2 regions of the Paenibacillus polygoni genome follow, and region 2 is predicted to be linked to the other one. Evidence: riboswitches for the same ligand, from Rfam matches in the RefSeq annotation. Region 2 holds a riboswitch; the other holds the start of a gene.

Region 1 (12,829 bases), 1.9 Mb from region 2:
GCACCCCGCAGGGTGCCCTTATTTTTGAATTTAACTTACTTACTATTATCGATGATATACATTAATTGTACCAAGCTGCCTTCTACTTTATAGGCAATTACAAACGTATAATATCCCTTCTCTTCATTTGTTAAATCAAAGGTAAATTTCTCAGGGGACTTCGACCATTCACTACCATCAAGCACTGTCTCTTGGGATGTTTTATTGTTTCGAATTGCTGCTGTAACAGGGATTACTTTCTTACCATCTATCCCTGTAACGAGATTATCCACTTCAACAACAGGTCCATTTAATTGGGCTACCTCCATGTATTGAGGGTCCATAGTGAAGTTACTCAGTTTCACCAAGCCGCCAATCGGAGAGAAATCGGTGACTTCATTTCCACTGATATTAAGGGTCTCCAGATTTATAGCATACTCTAATCCTTCAAGAGAACGAACTCGATCTCTCCCCTTAGGCAAACAGATTAATGAAGTAAGATGATACATATCACCTAGTGTAACTTCCCCGGTAACGCCTAACGTTTTCTTAATGGTGTCGTTTAAATAACTGTCTTTTACCGTTATGACTTGAGTAAGATCTATCTGTTTCAAACCTTCTTTTGCGCTATGTAAAGCTTTTATTGCTGCATCAACTTCATTTTGAGTTGCTCCCTGATTAACAAGGACTTCTTCTGCTTTTGCTAAGCTCGTTGTGAACACCTCGATACTTTCTGAAGTGTATCCTTCTAAAATAACCGCTTTTGCTTCCTCGATTGCTTGTCCAAGCTCATCCGTAAACAAGCGATTGGCATTAGCATAATGCAGCTTCGTATCTCCCCATGTTGCGTGGTCAGACCCATTTCCATTCCCACCATCGGTAACAACTAACCTAAGTTCTTTTGCTCCATTGATATCCACTTGAATGAACTTCTGCGGATCTCTTGAATTCATCAGTCCGCTGTCAAACTTCTTCTCTCCATCTACAAATACTTCGAAACTGATGGAACCTACAGAACCATACATCTGACGATCCACCCCAACGAAAGAGGTGAAGTAATCAACATTCTTATCCGTTAGATCATACACAATAGTGGAATTAGAGTGTGCACCAATCCCTCTTTTGTAGGAAATTTCTCTGCTATGCTCATCCGTCAATCGTAAGGTCTTCGCACTAATAGAGATGTCTTTCAGCGGTGCTGTATAACTGTTCTGCGTGGAACTCCAGTCGTAATCGGTTAGATACGTATAATCTTCCATATCCACAACAGCGATCGTTCTTGTCTTTGTGGACGTATTTCCATCAAGGTCAGTTACCGTATAAGTAATAGGGTATTCTCCCGCTCTATTAAAATTAACTTGATCTTCACCCGCCACGATGACCTCGGAAGTTAAATCACCATCTTCTGCATCAACAGCCGAATAATCAGCACGAATCGTAATTTCTTGACCTACTGTAGTAGATACGGATTTAGGTATGAAAAGCTCAGGTGCACTTGAAGCCGTCGTAAATTTAGCACCAGCCCATACGGTATGATCTTGTGTGTTACCATCACCGGCATCCGTTGTTACAAGTTTCACTTTTTTCGCTCCTGCAACCGGTACTTTTATGAATTCATGCTCTGTGCTTGCTTTCATTACATCACTAGAAAATTTCTTCTCACCATCTACATACACCTCAAATATAGCTGATGCCCTTGTTCTATCGGCTGCATAATCAACGCCGATAAAACTTTCAAAAAAGTCATACCCTTTACCCTCAATATTGTATATCAACTCAGAGTTAGCATGTACTCCGATGCCTTTTGCGTATGTGGCCGTAAGCCCTTGTCTGAGAAGCGTAATTGCATTGCCGCCTGGCGCTGTATCTTTTTTGAACTGACCATAACCTACTTTAGCCGATTCTGCAGTCAGATCAGAAGCATACTCCAAGTTACTTGTTACAATAACATTCGCTGTTTTCGTCAAAGTTGTCCCTTCGCTCTGAACTTCGTACACCACTTTATAGCTTCCTTTTTTCGTAACATCCACATCGCTTGATTTAACAACGACTTCCCTTGTAATCTCTTTTCCTTGATAATCTGTTGCTTTTACATAATCTACTAGATCAAACGTTTGATTTAATTTCAGGGTTATCTGCTCTTCTACTGATAATTTAGGCTGGAATGCCTTACATTGGGTCGGGTTTAATGGGTTCAACTTTTTATCATACGCAATGATTTTATAGGTATGGTTAATGCTTGTATCTACATTTGTATCCATGAACTGACTCTTGCTTGTGAAACCAACGAGGATATCATCTCTGTAAATTTCATAACCTAAGATATCATCCTGATACTTCTCATCTATACTCATGTTTAAGGTGTTCGTCTTAGCCGCAGCATTTACTAAAGTACTGACCTGCACTGAATAGGTTGCATCTTTATCTTCAATTCCTGTTCCTTCATATGTAAGAACCGAATTATTTAAGTACCAAAGTTTCTTCGGCTCTGGATACTTAGCTGTCTTTACTCTTGTCTCCTCTGTAACAGTGAAACCATGTCTAGCAAAATAACTGCTTAAGTCATAGCCCAATAGCTCAGAAGAAAATTCTACATAATATTGTTGTTTTGAAATATCTCCGTTTGTAAGAGAAACCTTCCGTTCACGGTACATCTGGGACAGTTCTCTCCAGTATCCTGGATGAGCAAGCTCCAATTGCCAGTAAGCACCGAGCTGTGCAGCAAGCCCTTGCTCACTCATGGCAGCTCTATTTTCTTCAATTACGTAGTTATAGATCGTTTCAAAAGGAATACGGTCATCAATTGCAAAACTGTCATTCATATTATGGGCTTCCACTGACATCAGCATAGATACCATATTGTTGGTCACTTCGGGATATTCCCGTTCTCCGATCGCAAGACGGTGCCCGATTTCATGGTTCAGTCCCCATCCGGGAGCCACCTTTCTGAAATCAGACAACATCAATGCTACAGTTCCATTTTGAATCCCCGTATGATCACCAGCTGCGTACATCGCACCATAAGGCTGCATCAGGCGGATATTTTCACGCATCAATTTTGGATCGTTCACTTCACTGGTTCCATCTAGACCATAATTTTTGAAAATCTGATTCATCCATACGTCATAGCCGGTTATGGTATCCACTGGGTTGTTGCCTTTAGTAATAAACTGGTGATAAGCCTCAGAAGCCGTTCCTGTGAAAATGATATGGTTGCTGACCATCTCCACAACATCAACTACTTGGCGATCAGTCACATTAGGATGTGCTGCTGCATCCTCATCTATTTTCTTTTGATAGGTGATCAGCTCTTGTTTAAACTGTTCGGGAGCGGTATCCGAAGTCATCATCGGAATTTTCTCTACCCCCTCAAAACGGAGCATCGGAGCTTTCCCTTGCTCTTCTGATGTATAGGGATTAACAATATAAATGGTTCCGCCCTTCGTAACACTGCGGGAATAAGAACTTGTCGCAATTTCGGGTACGGTTATTGTATTTTTCCCTGGCTTAAGCTGTACACTTTTTGCAAAGCTCGACCATGATCCTTCTTGCTGTGTGAAGACTAAGGAAGGGATTTTGTCAGCAGACTCTACCTCTAAATAAACATGAATAATATCACCCGGTTTAGCTGCAAATCCGGTTGGCTGGTTGTTCGTACCTAGATTCATTCGTAGGTTTTGCTGTGCATGCTTTCTCATATCGCCGCGCTGTTCGGCCTTTAATAGCGTCTCTTGTAATTCTATTTCACCGCTGACCAGCTTTTTAGCTAAATCAATCTGATCTTTATAAGCAGCATTTAACGGATGTTCTTTTGCTTCTTGCTCCAGGGTAATCAATTTGTCGATTTGGTTATATTCTGGTATCACTGCACTCATCGTTCCATCTGTGAAAAGAGTATTTATAGCATCTCTAACCTTATCTTCTCGATAAAAAGAAAATTCAGCTGCGCTTGCCCAGTTTTGATTTGCTTTTTTGTATACAAACTTAATTCTCTTAAACGTTGTTGCGGCAAATTGAATTTCTACGATGTTCCCTGTGGAACCTATGTATTCTCCTGTAGTTACTAATGTAAAATTATTTCCTTCATCTGTAGCCGATCCGTATATTTCAAATTCTTGTGCAAACCCTTTACCTTTAGCGATGTCCTGTCTAGCTGCATACACGATTCGATCTAATGTAGTGATTTCATTTAACCGGAAAACAACCTCATTCGTAAATGTTGTACTATTTGGCTTTCCGGTTTCCCATTGGGTACTCATATCTCCATCAATTGCTTTACTAATCTGAGATTTTGGGTAGTTGCCGCCATTGCTTGTGATGGATGCTATGTTTGCATTTTCCATTTTATAAATACGATTGTATGTAGGTAATACCTCTTGCCCATATAAATCAAAAGGAACTACCGCTGCTTTGCTTGCCGAACCAACCTCACTTTGTGCTGCGCTTTTTGCTAGTTTAGCATTTTGCACTTCACTTGCCATAACATAACTCGTCTCACTTAACACGCTGAGAAGCATTGCCGCTGATACAGCGATTGCTATCATTTTCTTCATACTCTCTACCTCCTGATGTGATGTGCAGTACTTCACCAACCCTTACAACTTGCACAAAAAAAGCTACTCTTACAGAGCAACTTATACGCATCTAAAAAAGCATAAGAAATAAACTCCGTATTCTTATACATTCTTATATCAAAAAGCGAAACACACTCTTTGGCAGCTGGCTGACAATAGTTTATATAAAACCGTAGTCCCTATAGCTTTGCGTCCCTATGTTTCCATAAGTTTGCCTATTAAGTTTTGGGGGTACAAAAGACAATATTTACTGTCCTGTTTTATTATCGGAACGTCCCTTATGAATTACAGATAGGTAATTATCATTAAATTTTTTTGAAATATGCAGGGGGTTTGTACTTTATCCCAGTACATTTTCATTCTTATGGACTATGACGATCAAAAGTTTATATGACTCCAGTTCTGTTTCTTATGTAAAACTGACATTTGCGTGAAATTAGAGAGAAATCAAACAATAGAGTATACTGGATAGATACAGGTTAGATTAGAGACAAAAATTCTATATGTATGTGAACTGAAATATAGTGCAGAAGAGGTTGAGAATGAGTCAGAAGCAATTTACAGATTATCCTTTAGGTGAAGAAATTATAAGAGCACTTCATAGCTTAGGTTATGAAACGCCAACAGAAGTTCAATCGGAAGTCATTCCTGTCGTACTCCAAAATAAAGATTTGGTAGCCAAATCACAAACAGGCAGCGGTAAAACCGCATCCTACGGTATTCCCCTTTGCGAGCAAGTAGAATGGAACGAAAATAAGCCGCAGGCCCTCATTCTGACGCCAACTCGCGAACTTGCCCTCCAGGTAACAGAAGATATCACGAATATAGGCCGCTTTAAACGGATCAAAGCTACCCCGCTTTATGGGAAACATCCGTTTCATATCCAAAAGGCTGAATTAAAACAGCGGACTCACATGGTGGTTGGTACACCTGGACGCGTACTTGATCATATTGAACGGGGAACACTTGCGCTAGAAAGAATCGCTTATCTTGTCATTGATGAAGCCGATGAAATGCTGAACATGGGCTTTATTGAACAAGTTCAGTCGATCATTCAGGCACTGCCGAAGGATCGAGTTACGATGTTATTCTCTGCTACTTTCCCAGAAGATGTAGCCAAGTTGTCTCGTAAGTATATGAATCGTCCAACTGAGATTGAAATTAAAGCAACCGGGATCACAACAGCAACGATTGAACATACGCTTATTCAGGTACAAGAGGGAGACAAACTCGCTCTGCTGGAAGATGTCCTTATAACGGAGAACCCAGACAGCTGTATTATTTTCTGCCGTACTCAAGAGCATGTGGATTCCTTGTTCAGAGAACTTGCAGAGCTCGAATATCCATGCGATCGGATTCACGGCGGTATGGAACAAGAAGAACGATTTGAAGTGATGAACGCTTTTAGAAGAGGACAATTCCGTTACCTGATTGCTACTGATGTAGCAGCTAGAGGGATTGATATCACGAATATTACACATGTTATTAACTACGACATTCCACTGGAAAAAGAGAGTTATGTTCACCGTACAGGGCGTACGGGGCGTGCAGGCAAGACAGGAAAAGCGATTACCTTTGTTACTCCTAGAGATGGCAGACGATTAGCGGATATTGAGGCCTATATTGGGTTTGAGATTCCTAAGATGAAAGCCCCTTCCGAAGAGGCCGTTGACCTGCGCAGAGAAGAATTTGAACGAAAATTGCATGTTCGTACCGAACTTAAGAAAAATAAACGTGAGCTGTTAAACGAACAGATCATGAAGCTCAACTTCAATGGCGGCAAGAAGAAAAAATTTAGAGCGGTAGACTTTGTGGGAACCATTGCGAAACTGGATGGAATTACTGCAGATGATATTGGTATTATTACCATTCATGATCATGTAACAGATGTGGAAATTCTGAATGGCAAAGGACCTCGGGTGCTTGAGATGATGAAGGATACAACTATAAAAGGGAAGCTATTGAAAGTCCGTAAAGGAAACAAATAGAGCTTTAATTATATAAAAAGACGAGAGAGAACGCGCAGCAATATCGTTCCTTTCGTCTTTTTCTATTGCTTATTCATTTTAACCGTCTCTTCGGTTGTTGCGGGTATCGTTAAGAGAAAGGTAGTTCCCTTGCCTTTTTCACTATGCACCTCAATGTTACCCTTCACCTTATTCATGGTACTGTAAACCATCAGCATTCCAAGACCGGTTCCTTCTTCTTTCGTTGAATATCTAGGCTTATACAGGTTTGAAATTTCTTCACTAGTCATGCCAATTCCCGTGTCTTCAATTCGGACCCTAATATTCTGCTTTTTTTCCGAAATATCGATGAGAAGTGTTCCGCCTCCCTTTTCTGTCATGGCTTCAATCCCGTTTTTGTATAGATTAATAAGACACTGCGTGATTTGGTTCCGGTCGTAATGTGCCTTTAACGTGTTATTAAATGTAAGCCTCACATCGACATTATGTAACAAGGCATAAGGCATAATGATTTCGCGGGTGTAATCGATCTCTTCTCTCATGTTGGAATAAATCATATTTTCCGATTGTGGTTTAGCAAACGAGAGATAATCACTGACAATCTTCTCTGCCCGCTTCAGTTCCAGCAAAGATAAGTTAATATATCTTTTTTCTTTCTCTGTAATGGTTTTGGATTTCGCTAATAATTGCAAGAACCCATTGGTTACCGTAAGCGGATTTCTTATTTCATGAGATACACTAGCTGCCAGTTCACTAGCAACATTTAAATTTTCGGAGTAAAGGATTTGGTCGCGTCCCTTAATATTCGTAATTATTTTCTCAATAAGGATCATAATGATCAGCATTACTAGCGTATGTGTTCCAAGTGCATTAACAACAAGCATCCAGAAATCATGATCTAAATCCTTAATAATGCAAGCTAGAGTGATAAGATAGCAGCCCATAGTTAAGAAAGAGAAGAACGTTGCAGTGATAAGACGGCCTTTGGACTCTAATCTCATAAACCGCTTGCTGAACATGGGAACCACAATCAGTACACCCGTCGAGAAAAGAAAGGATTGAAGTGTTCCCTCTCCCCCCACATAAACCCGCATAATATTGAGCAAGAGATATAAAGGCAGGACACTTTTGTACCCTCCAAATAAAGCAACAATAATAAAAGGAATATATCGCAGATCAAAAATAAAGCCGGACTCTAAGCGAATCGGCATCATAATACAAAGGCTCATGGTTATTGCCGAGAGAGCCACAAAAACATAACGAATGTTACAAAAAGGCTTGTTTTCAAAAAAGATCAGAAATATGAGGACTGGAAAGAGTAAAAACAAGAAATTAAGCAGCAAGATTTGAAACAAACGTTACCTCCACTTCTAACTTTTACTACAAAAGATAGCAGTTGTAATATTTTTGGATTAATTTAGCACATGCACTAATTTATTATTATAAGTAAATTTGAACCTGCTGACTATAAAATCCGCGCCATTTCGTCCATCCAATTTTATACAATTGAAAAAAGCATCCGCGAGGATGCTTTTTCGTTAAGATCTTTATAGGAGACTTCGGAGATATGCAGATAACTCTTCAGCGGCTTTTTCGTGGGCTGTTGCCCCTGGGTGGCTTCGGGCACCCATTGTTTCTTCTGTCATATTTGGCAATTGGAATACAGAGACGTTCTGGTCTTCTGTTTTCTGCTTAAATGCATCAACCGCTCGGTATATGGCTGGCATCATGGGTATTCCTAACATTCCGTAAGCCCATACGATTTTCGCCTGCTTGTTATACTTTCTTATCTTCATAAGAAAACGAACCGCCGCATTCTCAAAGGATTGTATATCTTCCTCGTGATAGGAACCATCCTCATGTAATCGTTGTTTATAGATCTCCCCCGTTACTTCATCCTTCCATTCAGGGGAATAGAATGCTCCTCCATCATTTGTTCCGAGATTCACGACTACCACATCCGGTTGCCATGATTCGAAATCATTTTCCTCAAAGGCGCCCAAAGCTTCATTTTTCTTTCCTGTGAGAATACCGCATACCTTCTCATAATAATCGGGCATATTTGCACGCGGATTGTTATCCCAACTTGTAAGGACACCCCATCCACTTTGAGAGAGAATTCGGTAATCCGCTTGTAACTTATTTGCAGTCATCGTGCTGTAATTGTGAATTGCACTGCACCACATCGGGATCCAATCCTCTTCCGTTCTCGCACCAATGGCTCCTTCTCCCGTTGTAATGCTGTCCCCGATGAATTCAATTTTGTAAGGTTTCTCTTCCACAGGCAGAAAGTCTCCATCAGTCTTTACGGCATGAATCTGCAGTAAATTTTCAGGGTCTCCGCTCATTGCCTGCATGTCTTTTACTATACGCACATTTTTTACAACGTCTTTATTCATCCCTCTAAATACACAAATAAAGCTTCTTCCCGCTGTTACCATTTGCCTGCTTACAGGAACCGAGTTAATCAGGATACTAATCCAAGGCTCATATGTATCATAATCTGCCTCTACTTCCACCCATAATTCCGATCCTCTGACATTGAATTCAACTGCACTTCCTGTCCAGAATAAGGTGAGCGGAGAAAGCCGTCCTGTCGTTCGTCCGTGAACTTTCAAATGTTCAATCTCAGATAAGGGATGCACTTCTAGTTTAGCTAACGTTTCCATGTAATATCCTCCCAAACATTCCTCTTTCCTCTTTCCTTCTACTACATTTCGCCAGATGTAAAATATACCCTTTTAAATAGCAAAAGACAGATCCAAAAAGGACCTGTCTTATGTAAAATTTATTGTTCAAACCCTTGTAACAAAGCTAAAGCTTCCTCATGATCGGGTTCAAGTTCTAACAGTTTTCTGAGATAATGAAGTGCTTCTTCAATCTTCTCTAACTCGAAGCAGCATATTGCTAAACAATAGTAGACGGTAGATACGATCTCTTCCTCATCTTCGCAAAGCTCAATTGATATTTCTAAGTAATGTTTGGACTCTTCATACATCTCCATCTCAAACAATACTAATCCTGCATCGAGTGCTAAGTCATAGCGCTGTTCCATCACATAGTACGATGACCACATGATTTCAATACCTCTTTTAATATCCAGCAGCTCTTCGTCTCTTGCCTCCGGCAGCAGACTGCTAATCTGCTTTGCACTCTGAATAAAGAATTCTGCATCGTATCCGCCGAGACGCCAGAAGCTTAGAATCTGCTGCAACCCCATACTGTCTATTCTTTGATCGACCCATTCTTTCATACTATAAAATTCATCGGGACCAAACCGCTCAATAAACCGGCGATAAGCCAGTCTTGTATTTGAATAATCCTGTGGCTGATCCAGCTGAAGAATACAGCCGACATTTATATTACGATAGTGATGCGGAGAGAATAATGCCTCGGCTCCTCTCTGTTCAAAAACTTGCTGAAGTGCATGGTAATTAGCTGTTAATGAGAAACTTCCGTGCATAATCAGCTCCGGCGGCTCTGAGAATCTCCAGTAGTCGAGTAAATGCTCTCCTTTATCTGCTGTAATTAATACAAAACCTTCTTGTGACAACTGATTCAAACGTTCCAAACAAGTGAGTCCTGCTGCAGGAAATAAAATATGCGATTCTTCTAATTCTGCTTGATAAACAGCAATGACATCACGATAAGGATATGCCTCCTGCTCATACTCAGGTGTTCTCCTATGTTCATAACGCAAAGATATTTGGTCTAATACTTCTGATGGTTTAAGTGTATCCATATGTTCAGGATATTCCACAAAAACATCTGCCTCATATATGTTTCCATCCTGAATATAAAGGAGTTCCTGAGGAATTCCGCAGAAGAAGTAATTAGCCACAACCAGTAAAGGTTGCTTTACATCTCCTTTACTAATCGTGATGCCTTTCATCACTAGATTCAGCTCCGTGTCTTGAACGGCATCAAATTTTGCAAAATCAAGTACGCCATCCGCTATAAAAGATTGCAGTGCCGGATGCTCTTTCCAAGCGAGTACATTACTCATGGCAAGATCCGTCATTACATAGCGGAAAGGCGGCAGCGATATCCCCGCATAGTCCCTGAGTTTATACAGCTCCAGAAGTACATGGTAAGCAAGTCGTCCTGCTCCTGCTCCGAGCTCTACGATCGTAACCGGATCTGTGGTATGTCTTTGAGAGGCCCGATCTTGGAGAAAGCCAAATATCATCTCTGCATAAGCTGCAGCAATCATGGGATTACTCGTTATATATTGAGGGACCTGGTCATTATTCCATGCCTTCATTCCCTTTTCTTCATAATAAGCTCGCGATAAGTCCCATATGGGTGCTTCGCTAAAGCGGTATCGTTGTTTTTTGTTCTTTATCATTTCCATTGTATCCTGCTCTCTACCCGTTTTTTATTGCTTTGTATCCTGCATCTTTCTTCTTACTCTATCATACTCTTTTTTTCCTTCTGTCACGAATTCTACAGCAAAACAGGATACATTCCCATCTAACATACGGGTCACATATCCTGTTTCCTTAAGCTTCATATGATGATTCTTGGTGTTTACTGTCAGGTCCCGCAATAGGTCCGGTACGGTACAGCTGATTTCGGCGGTAGTGCAGCAAATTCAGCTTGTTCAGCTGTATAGGCATAAGGGTCTTTAAGCACATCTAGCAGCTGCTCCATAACGCTGTAGTCTGCTTGATTTACTGCTGCCTCTAACGCCGCTTCTACCCGGTGGTTACGAGGAATCACGGCAGGATTACTGCGACGCATCAGCTCATAGGCCTCAGCCTTTGTTTCTGGTTGTGTGTCTAGTCTTGCCTGCCACTGCTCAAACCAAAAATTGAATTCATCACTCCCGTACATGGCCACCTCTTCAGGCTTTTGCAAAGTTAGAGAACGGAATGTGTTCGTGTAATCGGCATCTTGCTTGTACATCATGGTAAGCAGATCTTCGATCAGGGTTTCATCCTCCTGCACTTCCGTATATAACCCTAGTTTTGCTCTCATTCCCGCCAGCCAGTGCTGACGATATAACTTAGGAAATTCAGCTAGTACGTCTTGGGCCAGACTCACTCCCTGCTCCGTGTCCTCATGCAGCAAGGGCAGTAAGGCCTCTGCTAATCTTGTGAGATTCCAACCCGCAATACTTGGCTGATTTCCATAGGCATACCGCCCCTCCCGATCAATGGAACTAAATACGGTTGCCGGGTCATAATCGTCGAGGAATGCACAAGGACCATAATCAATGGTCTCTCCGCTGATCGTCATATTATCGGTATTCATCACGCCATGAATAAAGCCGACTAACTGCCATTTACTTATAAGAAGGGCCTGTCTTCGAATTACTTCTTGAAGCAGATGGAGATATGGGTTCTCTGCATTCGCCAAATCTGGAAAATGCCTTTGTAAAGCGAAGTCAGCTAGGGATTTCAGATCCTCTTTCGTGCCCCAACTCGCAGCGTACTGAAATGTTCCTACACGCAGGTGGCTTGCTGCTACTCTGGTTAGAATAGCGCCCGGCAGATAGGTTTCACGAATAATCAGTTCACCTGTCTTCACCACGGCAAGACTACGGGTTGTCGGAATTCCAAGACCATGCATTGCTTCACTCATGATATACTCACGCAGCATTGGTCCAAGCGATGCCCGGCCGTCTCCCTGTCTTGAATATGGTGTTCTGCCTGATCCCTTGAGCTGGATATCAAATCTCTCACCGGATGGTGTAACCTGTTCCCCCATGAGCACAGCTCGTCCATCCCCAAGCATGTTGAAATACCCAAACTGATGACCTGCATAAGCTTGAGCAAGCGGATCAGCCCCTTCTGGGATTTCGTTACCTGCAAGCACGCTTGCACCTTGATCACTATTTAGCACCTGTTCATCTAGTCCAAGGGTCTTCGCTAGTTCATCATTAAATATAACGAAATGTGGTGAACGTACCGGTTCAGGCTCTTGGCGGGTATAGAATAGATCAGGCAGACGGGAGTAGCTGTTGTCATAATTCCAGCCTGCATCTGAGATTTCCTTTTTATTCATGAGTTCATCTCCTCTTTTGGCCTGTAGAACACTTCTTGTTTTGTAGTATACCCTTTCCATCCTTTCTTTGCTTACCGCTCAAATATTTAACTGTTTTTTACCCACTTGCCTCACTTTAGACTACATTTTTTGCATAATCTGAGTTAAATAGTCCTTCTGGGTGTTCTTGGAGGTAGGGTTGCTTGGTGATATTAAGAGATGAAGAACGTTTATAAACGAATTGCCGAGGAGGGTACAAATAGGTGTGTAAACTAGGAGAATGCTGCTAAATGCTGATAAATGCCGATAAACAAAGACGGT
Region 2 (12,829 bases):
TAGAAAGGCATTCACCTGTGCTTTAGTTTTGTCATCGACTTTACCGGTTTCAATCTGAATCGTTTTCTTTTTTTGATCCCAGATTACGTTATAACCCGTAGCTTCTGCAACAAAGCGAAGCGGAACTAACGTGCTTCCTTTGCTTATGTAGGGCGCAGCAGGTAATTTTGTTCTTTGTCCATTAATGTGTGCAGATTTTTTGCCTACAATTAATTGCAGTTTGGTCTCACCATTGTCTGCGTTAATTCGTTTATCGGCATTGTTCCATTTTACGGTGTAGTCAAGTCCTTCAAAAAGAGGACGGAATTGTACAAAAGTCACTCCATTTTTAATGGTTGGCGGAACATCAAATTTCATTTCAACCTGGTCCAGATATACTCGGATTGGGTTCTGTGATGCAGCTGCACTTACAGTGCTGCCCATGATGGACCATACCATTACTAGTGCGAGGGTGATTAGGCCCCATTGTTTTTTTAGCATGACGTCAACTCCTCTAGGTTGTAGGTAAGTGCACTGTCTAACTCAAATACATCATGAGTGGTTAAATCTAGTATAAGACAATGCAAACATTCAGTTTACCTGTAGAGGAAAATTAATGCAAGGAAGTTGGGAGGATTTTCTATTAAAAAATAGTTTAAGCGAATCCGCGTTATTTTATTAGAGGAGAGTACACCAAATACACTTTTTTTTGAAAAAAATATGTTAGAAACATACTCGTAAGTCATACTAAGATATGTTACAATAAATCGTTATGCTTTCTAGGGAAATCTCTAGTACAATGCTAAACTACACATAAAAAAAGTAAAAAATGAAATCATCCATAAACATAAAGAAATAAGGAGGAGGAAAGTCATGTCATTTGGCGCTCGTGTATTGAAAACCGGTATAGCAGTAACACTTGCTCTTTACGTAAGTATGCTGCTGGGTATCGATCAGTCACCCGTTGGTGCAGCGATCGCCGCAATTTTTGCCATGCAGCCTTCCATATACCGTTCGTGGCGGTATTTTTTGGACCAACTTCAATCGACTACGCTTGGAGCCATTGTTGCATTAGTTGGAGGAATGATATTCTCCAATGAACCCATTGCAGTGGGTGCTGCTTGTATTCTCGTTATAAGTATTTGTCTGAAACTGAACATGGGGGATACCATTGGGCTCACACTAGTGACCGTTGTATCCATTATGGAAGCTTCCGGGGATTGGAATTATGCACTTAATCGATTTTTGCTCACCTTAGTGGGGATTATTTGCGCATCGGTTATTAACGTGACTGTATCGCCTCCAAAGCCTAAAATTCAGTTTGTCATGCAGATTCGCAGTGTATTTGACCGTATGTCGCTTCTCCTGCGAACGTCGATATCCGATGAAATTAAGGAATCCGTGTTCCGCGACGAAAAGAATGACCTAGAGGGCCAAATCAAATCTCTTGTAGATAAATATCGCTTATTTGAGGAAGAGACCCAAAAGCTGAGAAGAGCAAAATTCAGTACAACCAGACAGATGGTTGTCTACAAACTCATGTTATCTAGTCTTCAAAAAGGATACGCTGTACTTGATGCAGTAGATAGACATTATTTTCAGTCAGAGAGAACAGAGAAGACGGATGAATATTTTGATAACCATTTGGAAAAATTGATTAAATTTCATGAGCATGTATTGCTTAAATTTGAAGATAAACTGAAACCGAACGATCATGAAGGGGAAGAAATCGTTAGGACAAATGTGGAATTTATGGAATCCGCTATAGAGCGAATTGATTTTGACAGAGAAGGAATGTTAAGGTTATCGATTGTTGCTGCTGCAATGTATGATTATGGGTATCAGTTAGAACGACTAAACAGACTTGCTGATCACATTCTCGATTCAGAAGAGACGAAAGACAATTCAGACGGACTTTCTGCTTGGTTGAAAAAATAGCGGTTTATTTGCATCCATTCCGTGGATTGGATACAATAATAAAACAGCCCGGACACCGACTACATTGTCCGGGTTTATTCTTTTTGTAGAGCTTGGGGGACGATCAGGATGATGAAAACAGCCATTCCAGAAGCACTGATGACACTGCTGAGCGGTGAAAATTTAAAAGATAAGCAGCGAGAGGCTTTCTTATTACAGACGGTGAACGAGGATGGCTGGCCGCACTCGGCAATGATTAGTGTGGGTGAAGTACTCGCAGCGGATCCATATACATTTCACCTGATGTTATGGCCAAACACGATGACCACCATAAACCTCATGCGAAGTAAAAAAGCGCAGCTCGTTATCATTTATGAAGGTCTTGTATATTATATAAAACTTCAGATAAAGCATCATTCTGCTGTTCTTTCTGATATACATACAGGAGAGCGATTCAGTGCGCATATTCATGCGTTAAAAATAGACAAAGCAAAGTATGCCAAGATTGAGACGGGGATCCAGGTCAAACTTCATAATCCTGACTCTGTAATTGATCGATGGCAGGCCCAAGTTGAAATACTAAAACATAATCCATATTGACATAAAGTGAAGTACAAAGGAGAGAGCGTCTTGAGCACGGACAATGAGTGGCAATTAGAACAAGAACGAGTAGATGAAGTAACAACGCAAATACGTCAAGCGATTGAAAAACTTGAAAAGGAAGTCGGATCAGTCCGCGGCGAAGTCGTAGAGATGAGAAAGGACTTCTGGGATGAAGTGACAATTAACTTCAGTGAAGCAGATGATGTCGGGGAAACCTCAACGAATTTAAGACAGCAGTCAGAAGTGCTTTCTGAACGCGAACGCAGTCACAAAAATACGTTTCAAGCGCTTAGTAAAATGAATAAGCTTGTCTCGAATCCTTACTTCGGGAGAATTGATTTTATAGAAGAAGGTTCTAAGGAGAAGGAGTCAATCTATCTTGGAATCGCCTCTTTCTTATCAGAAAAAGAACAGGATTTCCTAGTATATGACTGGCGGGCACCTATCTCTAATTTATACTACGATGGGGCTCCCGGTCATTCTTCTTATGACACGCCTTCCGGATTAATTGAAGGTGAAATTACACTGAAACGCCAGTTCACCATTCGAGATGCAGATATTAAGTTCATGTTCGATACGGGGGTCACAATTGGTGATCAGTTACTGCAGGCGGTATTAAGCCGGAGTTCTGATGCGACAATGAAGAGTATTGTGGCGACGATTCAGAAAGAGCAGAATCAGATTATTCGAAATGATAAGAGCAAATATCTAATCGTACAAGGAGCGGCGGGAAGTGGAAAAACATCAGCTGCTCTCCAGCGTGTTGCTTATTTATTATATAAAGACAGAGAACACCTGAAAGCAGATCAGATGATCTTATTTTCACCGAACCCTATGTTTAACAGTTATGTGTCTACCGTACTGCCTGAACTCGGTGAGGAAAACATGATTCAAACGACATTCCAAGAATATTTAGAGCGCAGAATCGGCAGAGAGTATCAGCTGGAAGATCCATTTGTGCAATTAGAGTATGTATTGTCGCAAAAAGATGATCCTTCTTATGAGGCTAGAATTCAAGGGATTGAATTCAAATCCTCTCCATCGTTTCTGACCATGATTACGAAATATAGAGAGATGCTGGCTGAGAAGGGGATGATGTTTCGGCCGCTGCGTTTTTTAGGGAAAGAAGTCGTATCCGCAGAACAGATCCGCATAAAGTTTTATGAATATGATCAAAGCATTCGTATTGCTAACCGTTTAGAGCTGTTAAAAGATTGGCTCTTAAAAGAGTTATCTCTATTCGGTAAAAGTGAACTGAATGCACCTTGGGTAGATGAACAGATCCAGCTTCTTAGCAAGGAAGATTATCACCGGGCTTATCAGAGACTGAAACGGAAACAGCAAGGCAAGAAGGAAACCTTTGATGATTATGATTTAGAACGAGAGATTTTAGCGAAAATGGTGGTATCGGATCGGTTAAAGCCGCTGAGAAAATGGGTAAAAGCTATTCGTTTTGTGGATACGAAGAAGTTGTATCGCGCTATTTTTAATGATCCTGAGGTACTGTCTTTCATCTCATCAGGAGTGAATTTACCTGCTGCATGGGAAGAGATTAGCCGGTTTACTACCGATCAACTGCAAGCTCAGGAACTGGCATATGAAGATACAACCCCCTTTTTATATTTGAAGGATTCTTTGCTTGGATTCCGGATCTTTACAGGTATTCGCCATGTCATTATTGATGAAGCACAGGACTACTCTCCATTTCAGTTAGCGTTCTTTAAACGAATCTTTCCTCGGGCCAAAATCACCGCACTTGGTGACTTTAATCAGGCGATCTATGCTCACTCGTCTGTACTGCAGGCGGCAAGCCCGCTAGGAGAGATATTTGGAACGGAATCAACGGAAGTCATTCGTTTGACAAGAAGTTATCGTTCAACGAAAGAAATTGTGGAATTTACAAAAGCCATGCTGCCAAACGGCGAAGAGATCGTTCCGTTTAATCGGGAAGGAGAACTTCCGGCGGTTCACGAGTTTACTCAGTCCGGCAAAATGGAAGAAGCCATCCATCATCAATTGGAACAATTAATTTCGGAAGGCTATGAATCCATAGCTGTCATATGTAAAACAGCAGACCAAAGTAAAGATGTATATGAGAGAATGTCGAATAAACTTAGTATCCCATCAAAACTTGTCAAGAAAACTACGCTCGGTTTTGACAAAGGTGTGCAGATTATTCCGGCATATCTTGCAAAAGGCGTCGAATTTGATGCTGTCATTATTTATGACGGTTCAAAAGAAATGTATGCTGCAGAAAGTGAGCGGAAGCTGTTCTATACTGCTTGCACGAGAGCTATGCATTTGCTGGATATTTACTCTCTTGGTCCTGTAAGTCCTTTTATTGCCGATGTGCCTTCTGAGAAGTACAAACGTAGCAAGGAATTACAAAGCCAATAATGAGAAAGCATTTCAGATGAAAATCTGGAGTGCTTTTTTTATTAGATCACCGAGAGAGAAATGGACATTTTTCAATTCATTTACATATCATGAAAGGGATATTATTCACTATATGTTATATATTTCTATATAGATTCGATATTATCCAGATCACTCAATGAAATATTGATTTTTTTGAGTTAAATTTATTTACATGTGAGGCGTCGGCTACTATAATCGGTAACAATATATTTTTTTGGAGTAAATGAATGGGGGAGATCAACTTGAAAACAAAACGATTCGAAAGACCTGAATTAGCAGAGTGCGTAAAGGATTTAGTAGCCACTGCCAGAGGAGATTTGAAAGCTACTATGGTTATTCAAGGCGGATCTCTTGTTAATGTAATTTCTGGTGAAATCATCGAACAGATGTCGGTAGCAGTACAAGGAGCAAGAATTGCTTATGTTGGTAAAGATGTGTCACACACGATTGGGCCAGATACTGAAATCATAGATGCCACAGGAATGTATATTGCACCCGGTTTACTCGATGGTCACTGCCATATTGAAAGCACGCAGCTGAAAGTATCCGAGTTTGCAAGGGCAGTTCTGCCCCTTGGGACAACAGGAGGGTTCTTTGATGCGCATGAAATTTCAAATGTACTTGGATTAAAAGGACTTAAGTACATGCTGGAGGAAGCAAGAATTACTCCGATGGCAGCATATATGCAGGCTCCTTCCTGTGTACCTTCTACAAGTCCTGAGCTTGAAACCACAGGTGCCTGGATTGGTCCAGAGGAAGTAGCAGAAGCTTTATCTTGGGGAGACGATATGATTGGACTTGGTGAAGTGATGAACTTTCCAGGTGTAGTCTATGGTGAAGATAAAATGATTGGCGAGATTGAAGCAACACTGAGGGCCGGAAAGGCAGTAGACGGTCATTTTACTTGGGCATCTGATGATTGGAGACTTCCTGTTTACGCGGCTGCAGGCGTTACCGGAGATCACGAATGTGTGACAAAGGAAGATGTTCTAGAACGAGTTCGACTGGGCATGTATGCAAAATTACGTCAGGGTTCCGCTTGGCATGATGTAGCTGAAACCGTAAAAGCGGCAACAGAACTTGGTCTTGATACTCGGCGGATGATGCTTGTCACCGATGATCGAAGTTCAGAGTCCTTGCTGGATGAAGGACATATGAATTTTGTTGTGAGACATGCAATTTCGCAGGGGCTAAAGCCGATTACCGCTTTCCAGATGGCCACCATTAATACAGCCGAACGATTCGGCGTTCAGCGGGATGTAGGTTCAGTTACTCCTGGCTCCATTGCAGATATTATTCTATTAAAGGGACGTCTCGCGGATGTAAACGTAGATACGACGATTGCTGCCGGGCAAGTGGTTGCACGTTCAGGAAAAATGGTTGCAGAATGGGAAACTTATGTATATCCTGACGATGCGCTGGGTACAGTTCACCTTGCAGAACCGGTGCGAACCGAAGATTTTCGTATTGCGGCTCCGATCTCGGAGGGAGAGGTCAAAGCAAGAATCATTCAAGTGACGGAAAACCATGTAGAAACGAAAGAAATATGGGAAAAGGTGCAAGTGGAGTCTGGGTTAGTAAAACTGAGTACGGCAAAGGACATTTGCAAAATTGCTGTCATTGAAAGACATCATATGACGGGGAACAAATCCGTTGCCCTTGTTTCAGGGGTTGGATTCCGTGGCCCCGCAGCCATCGCGATGACGGTAGCCCATGACAGTCACAATCTGATGGTCATTGGCACGAATGATGAGCTAATGGCTGAGGCAGCTAATCGCGTAGCAGCAATGCAGGGCGGAGTTGTTGTTATAACGGAGGAAGGGACGACAGAGTTCCCACTGCAAATTGCGGGTCTGATGTCTACGGAACCATTTGAAGTGGTCGCATCGCAATCAGCAGGAATTAGTACTGCATTACAGAGTGCAGGATGTAATCTGAATAATGCATTTATGACCCTATCTTTACTTGCGTTAGTAGTGATTCCAGAACTTCGCTTATCTGATAAAGGACTTGTTCAGATTTCCGCAGATGGAATCAACATTGTTTCCTTATTCGAATAATGAAATAGTTATCCCCCGAAATAGGCGAGCAGACATGTGTCTGCTCGCCTATTTTTTGTTTTATTTTATGAAATGATAGTGTATTATACCTAAATGAGTCTAAAGACCTATAATCAGACTGCGCAGTATTTACGAAATATATAATGTAAGCCTTTGGACCTTCCGTACCAAGAAGAAAATGAGACTTTCGTATTTCTGAAAGGGTAAAGACTTAGTTCAATGTAATGAGTAAAGAGAAAAAGGCTGTGACTATTGGATAGTTGTGTATACACTGAGGGCAAATTTACTGAAAAGTAAAGACGCAAAGCCATAGGGTCTAAAGTGAGTCTTAGGACTTACAATGATAGCCGGTTGCCGACGTGATCAATCGAAGGAGTGTGCAGACATATGTGGAGAAGAAACAGCAGGAAATTAAGCGCCATGATTTTGGCAACCGTTATCGCTTTTGTACCGTGGGCAGGAACGATCAAAGAGGTGGAAGCTACTGGAGTAACCAAAACTACCCAAGTTACTCAATCTACTTCGGTTCCAGAGAGCCAAACGGCCACATGGCTGTGGGATGCAACACAGATTAAAACAGCACCTGATTCTGTTCTGACTTTTGCTAAGGAAAACAATATAAACGTTATTTATTTACAAATCAATCGTGATGTGCGGAATCGTTATTATCAATCTTTTATACATAATGCAACGCTTGCAGGTATTAAAGTGGAGATCTTAGATGGCCGTCCATCCTGGGGACTGACCCAATCTAGACAAGGTTTGGTCGATTTTATAGATTGGATTGAGAACTACCAGAACGAAGCAAGCGAAACTGAGAAATTCTCCGGCATCCATGTGGATATTGAACCTCACGTTCTTCCTGAATGGAAAGAAAACGTGGATGAAGTAGTGAGACAGTGGCAATCAAATGTAAGTTATTTGACTAGCGAAGCTAAGCGTCTCCATATGGAAATCGGAGCAGATATTCCGTTTTGGCTTGATAACTATACAACTCCTGATAAAGATATGAAAATTAGCAGCTGGATGATTCGTCAGTATGATTCGGTTACCGTTATGGCTTACCGTGATAAAGCAAATGCAATCTATGACGTGGCTTCTGGGGAACTGGCTGAAGCTTCTGCCCTTGGTAAGAAAGTATCCATCGCTGTGGAAACGAATAAAAGTAATGAAGGAGATTTCATTACGTTTTATGAAGAAGGACCTGAGTATATGGCTGAACAGCTTGCATTAGTAGAACAAAAAGCTAATATTCATAGCTCGTATGCCGGAATATCGATTCATGAATATGCGAGCTGGTTGAAGCTTGCAAGTCGTTAATAAATAAGGTGCTAAGAGATCTTCAGTGATCCTCTAGGCACCTTTTTCTTATGGAACATTATTCTAAAGCTTCAATTGCGAGTTGTTCATAGAAAAGTTTTCGATACTGCGAAGGAGTGAGTTGTTTTTGTTTCTTGAATAAAGTAATAAAATAACTGAGATTATCAAATCCAACTTCGAGAGCAATATCAACTATTTTATAGTTTGTATTTTCAAGCAGCTTGCAGGCTTTCTGTATTCGATAGTGATTAATATAGTCAATCGGGCTTTTCTGTACCATTTTTTTAAAAAAACGACAGAAATGTCCTTCGCTCATGTTAAGGTGAGAGGCTAAATCGTTCAGCTTCATGTTTTCGCTGTAGTGCTCGTGTATATAACCGAGGATGGCTTTAATTCGATCAATTTTGTCGGGGCTGCCTGTAACTCCCCCAGCTTTTTCGTCAAGCTGCATTTGTTCGAACATATCAGCGAAGATCAGATACAAATGAGCTTTTGTAGAAATTTCGAGCGTTCGGCTCTTTACCTCGTGATCATGCAGAATCTGGTGGATGTGATGAAGAATTGAAGAACCCCATGCTGTGCTTTTCTTAATATGGCGAGGAGGAAGGAGTCTCTTTGTCAGTAATGGATCAAATAAATTCTCCTGCAAAGCATCATAAGAAGGCCCGGCAAGCCACCTTGAATCAAATACAATGGCTGAAAAAATACAGCGTTCATCACCCAACAGGTATCCGGCATGAATTTCTCCACTTCCTACAAAAATCGCGTCCCCTGCGGTAACCTCATATACATTCATATCTACATGAAATACAGCAGTACCCTGTTCCATGAGTATAATTTCCATCTCGTCATGCCAGTGGCAATCAAGAATACTGTCTCCATTCAGCTGATTTACTTTTGGATATACACTGACAGGAAATAGCGAATGTCCATGGACTCGATTTTCACGAAGCAGTTCTTTATTCATATGAGCTGTTCACGCCTCTCTTTTTTACGTATAAATCTTATATATTTGCAATCGCTTCCATTTACTGGCCCAGGTAGACATAGAAACGTCTAAGAATAGCTGTAAATGTCAGAATAGTGATACTATTCATCAAAATATCGTAAGAAAAAACCAAATTTTATCAATATCATTATAGTATAACTGAAGGGGGTAAGAAACAATGAAATTTACAGACGGATTCTGGCTCGTACGCGAAGGGTATCAAATTCAGAACCCCACTGATATTCGCGACATTGTTCAAAAGGGAGATTCAATTACGGTATATGCGGCTACAAAACGTATCTTGGTAAAAGGGGACACGTTAAATGGTACGCTGCTTAAAGCGACGTATAGTTCACCAATGCCAAACGTTATTAAGGTTACTTTGAACCATCATAAAGGGAAAGTAGATCATGGTCCTGCTTTTGAAATTTATAATCAAGATACAGATGTATCTATTCATAAAGATGAGCAAGGGGCAGTACTTCAAAGCGGCAAGTTAAGTGTTCATGTGGACAAAACGAACGGATGGGATATACAGTTTCAATATGATGGCAAACGCATCACAGGCAGCGGAAGCAGAGCAGCCGGATACATTACAGGTCCTAATAAAGAAGCTTATTTCCGTGAACAACTTGATCTTGGTGTAGGGGAGTACATATATGGGCTTGGCGAACGATTCACACCTTTTGTGAAAAATGGTCAAGTCGTAGATATTTGGAATGAAGACGGCGGTACTAGCAGTGAACAAGCTTACAAAAACATTCCTTTTTACCTATCGAACAAAGGTTATGGTGTATTTGTTAACCACCCTGAGCGTGTCTCTTACGAGGTGGCATCCGAGAATATGTCTAAAGTACAATTCAGTGTGGAAGGTGAGACGCTTGAGTATTTCATTATCGGCGGTGATAATCCAAAAGACGTGCTGAATAATTACACTGCTTTAACAGGTAAACCCGCGTTGCCGCCGGCTTGGACATTTGGTCTGTGGCTGACGACTTCCTTTACTACCGATTATGATGAAGCGACAGTAAACCATTTTGTCGATGGTATGGCAGAGAGAGACTTGCCGTTATCTGTATTCCATTTTGATTGTTTCTGGATGAAAGAATATCAATGGTCTGATTTTGTATGGGATGAAGACATGTTTCCAGATCCAGAAGGGATGATTCGCAGACTGAAAGATAAAGGTCTCAAAATTTGTGCTTGGATTAATCCTTATATTGCCGAAAAATCCTATCTCTTCGATGAAGGTATGGAGAATGGATACCTGGTGAAAACAGCGGACGGCAGTGTATGGCAATGGGATCTGTGGCAAGCAGGTATGGGACTTGTTGATTTCACAAATCCAGATGCAGTGGAGTGGTATAAGAGTAAACTGTCTGTCCTCATTGACCAAGGCGTAGATTCCTTTAAAACGGACTTTGGTGAAAGAATCCCTACCGATGTTGTGTATTATGATGGATCAGATCCGGTGAAAATGCACAATTATTATACTCAGTTGTATAACAAAGCGGTATTTGAATTACTTGAAGAGAAACTCGGTAAAAATGAGGCAGCACTCTTTGCGCGTTCTGCAACAGCGGGTGGACAGCAGTTCCCGGTACACTGGGGAGGAGATTGCTCTGCAACATATGAATCCATGGCAGAGTCCCTTCGCGGCGGTTTGTCTCTAGGATTGTCAGGATTTGGATTCTGGAGTCATGATATCAGCGGATTTGAAAACACGGCACCCGCAGATGTATATAAACGCTGGGTTCAGTTTGGACTACTATCTTCGCACAGCCGTCTGCACGGAAGCACTTCTTACCGTGTGCCTTGGCTGTTTGATGATGAGTCTGTTGATGTAGTTCGTGATTTCACGAAACTCAAAATCAGTCTCATGCCTTATTTGTACCATGCAGCTAAAGACGCAACCGTACAAGGTATCCCGATGATGCGGGCTATGATGCTGGAGTTCCCGCAAGATCCGGCTACATTTGGGCTGGATACACAGTACATGCTGGGAGATTCGATTCTTGTTGCACCGGTCTTTAATAAAGAAGGAGACGTAAGCTATTATCTCCCTGAAGGAACATGGACGAACTTCCTTACTGGAGAGAAAGTGATGGGCGGAAGATTCATTCAAGAGAACCACAGTTTCCGTACCTTACCGATGATGATCAAACCAAATAGTCTGATTGCAGTCGGGGCGGTTAACGATGTTATCGAATATGATTACGCAGATGGAGTAACCCTGCATTTGTTTGAGCTTGAAGATCAAACTTCTGCAATAGCAAAAGTATTCAGCACGAAAGCAGAAGAAGAACTGAAGGTAACGGTTAGCCGTGCAGGTTCCCAGCTAGAAGTATCCGCGCAAGGAGCAGGAAAAGCGTGGTCCCTTGTATTGCGTGATATTCATGAAGTATCTGGTGTAAACGGTGCTTCCGTATCCAAAGGAGATCATGGCCTTATCATCACGCCTGAGGAGAACAACGGAACACTTACGATTGAACTTTAAAAATTATGAGTAAAAGAAGACGATGCATAAACGCATTGTCTTCTTTTTGTGTTCACTAACAAAAACGTGATAACCGCATAATTTTGAAGAGATGTAGCCATATTAAGAAAGTCGTTTGATCTTAATTTTGTTTCATATCTTGATCATCATTAGGGTCATTTGAATAACCTAAGCAGCTGAGGTGGGTATGTAATGAAAGATAAGAAATGGGATCTAGCTGCTCTTGCCTCTATTCCGCTGATTATGACTTTAGGCAATTCAGCCCTAATCCCAATCTTACCGCAGATCGGAAAAAAACTGGGAGTTTCTACATTTCAAGTGAGCATGCTGATTACAGTTTATGCTGTAGTGGCCATTATTTTGATTCCCATAGCTGGGTACTTATCGGATCGTTTTGGAAGAAAAGCGATCATCATTCCCTCTCTTGCGATTGCTGCTATAGGCGGGGCTATTTCCGGATTCGCTGCCTGGTTCATGACAGACGGAGCCGCTTACTGGACAATTATAGGTGGAAGATTACTGCAGGGTATCGGTGCAGCTGGAGCCTTTCCGATTGTTATTCCACTTGTAGGGGATATGTTTGATGACGAAAAAGAAGTAAGTGCAAGTTTGGGGATTGTTGAAACATCCAATACTTTTGGGAAAGTGCTCAGCCCGATCATTGGGGCAGCGCTTGGAGCCTGGATATGGTATTCACCATTTTTAATGATTCCCACACTCTGTATCATCTCTTTATTACTTGTCATTTTTTTAGTGAGAACACCCAAAAAACATAAAGAAGTACCACCTTTGCGGCAATTTCTTCGCTCCCTTAAAGAAGTTATGGTAGAAAAAGGGCGCTGGCTATACGCCATTTTTGCGGTGGGATGTATTTGCATGTTTGTTATTTTTGGTGTGCTTTTTTACTTATCTGAAATCCTTGAGAGCAAGTATGGTATTGATGGTATAACAAAAGGATTTGTACTGGCAATTCCGCTAGCGATGCTTTGTTTATCCTCTTTTGTGAGCGGTAAAATCATTGGCAGTCATAAATCCCGTATGAAGTGG

The links. A riboswitch is a leader RNA that binds a small molecule or an ion and turns the genes downstream of it on or off. The one in region 2 is predicted to bind cyclic di-GMP.
Region 1: another riboswitch for cyclic di-GMP. It lies ahead of QPK24_RS23065 (NPCBM/NEW2 domain-containing protein); the one in region 2 lies ahead of QPK24_RS08475 (hypothetical protein).

What each region holds. Positions count from the first base shown of each region.
Region 1 covers NZ_CP127162.1:4,830,242-4,843,070, forward strand. The annotation lists gene QPK24_RS23065 (NPCBM/NEW2 domain-containing protein) at 36-4,532, opposite strand; cyclic di-GMP riboswitch class I at 4,691-4,779, opposite strand; gene QPK24_RS23070 (DEAD/DEAH box helicase) at 5,096-6,541, shown strand; gene QPK24_RS23075 (ATP-binding protein) at 6,604-7,734, opposite strand; gene QPK24_RS23080 (SGNH/GDSL hydrolase family protein) at 8,068-9,189, opposite strand; gene QPK24_RS23085 (tetratricopeptide repeat protein) at 9,309-10,868, opposite strand; gene QPK24_RS23090 (protein adenylyltransferase SelO) at 11,057-12,529, opposite strand; gene QPK24_RS23095 (hypothetical protein) at 12,799-12,829, shown strand, end outside.
Region 2 covers NZ_CP127162.1:1,757,401-1,770,229, forward strand. The annotation lists gene QPK24_RS08450 (copper amine oxidase N-terminal domain-containing protein) at 1-480, opposite strand, end outside; gene QPK24_RS08455 (FUSC family protein) at 853-1,917, shown strand; gene QPK24_RS08460 (pyridoxamine 5'-phosphate oxidase family protein) at 2,026-2,496, shown strand; gene helD (RNA polymerase recycling motor HelD) at 2,527-4,896, shown strand; gene ade (adenine deaminase) at 5,160-6,977, shown strand; cyclic di-GMP riboswitch class I at 7,244-7,336, shown strand; gene QPK24_RS08475 (hypothetical protein) at 7,365-8,297, shown strand; gene QPK24_RS08480 (helix-turn-helix transcriptional regulator) at 8,356-9,264, opposite strand; gene yicI (alpha-xylosidase) at 9,464-11,782, shown strand; gene QPK24_RS08490 (bacillibactin exporter BcbE) at 11,975-12,829, shown strand, end outside.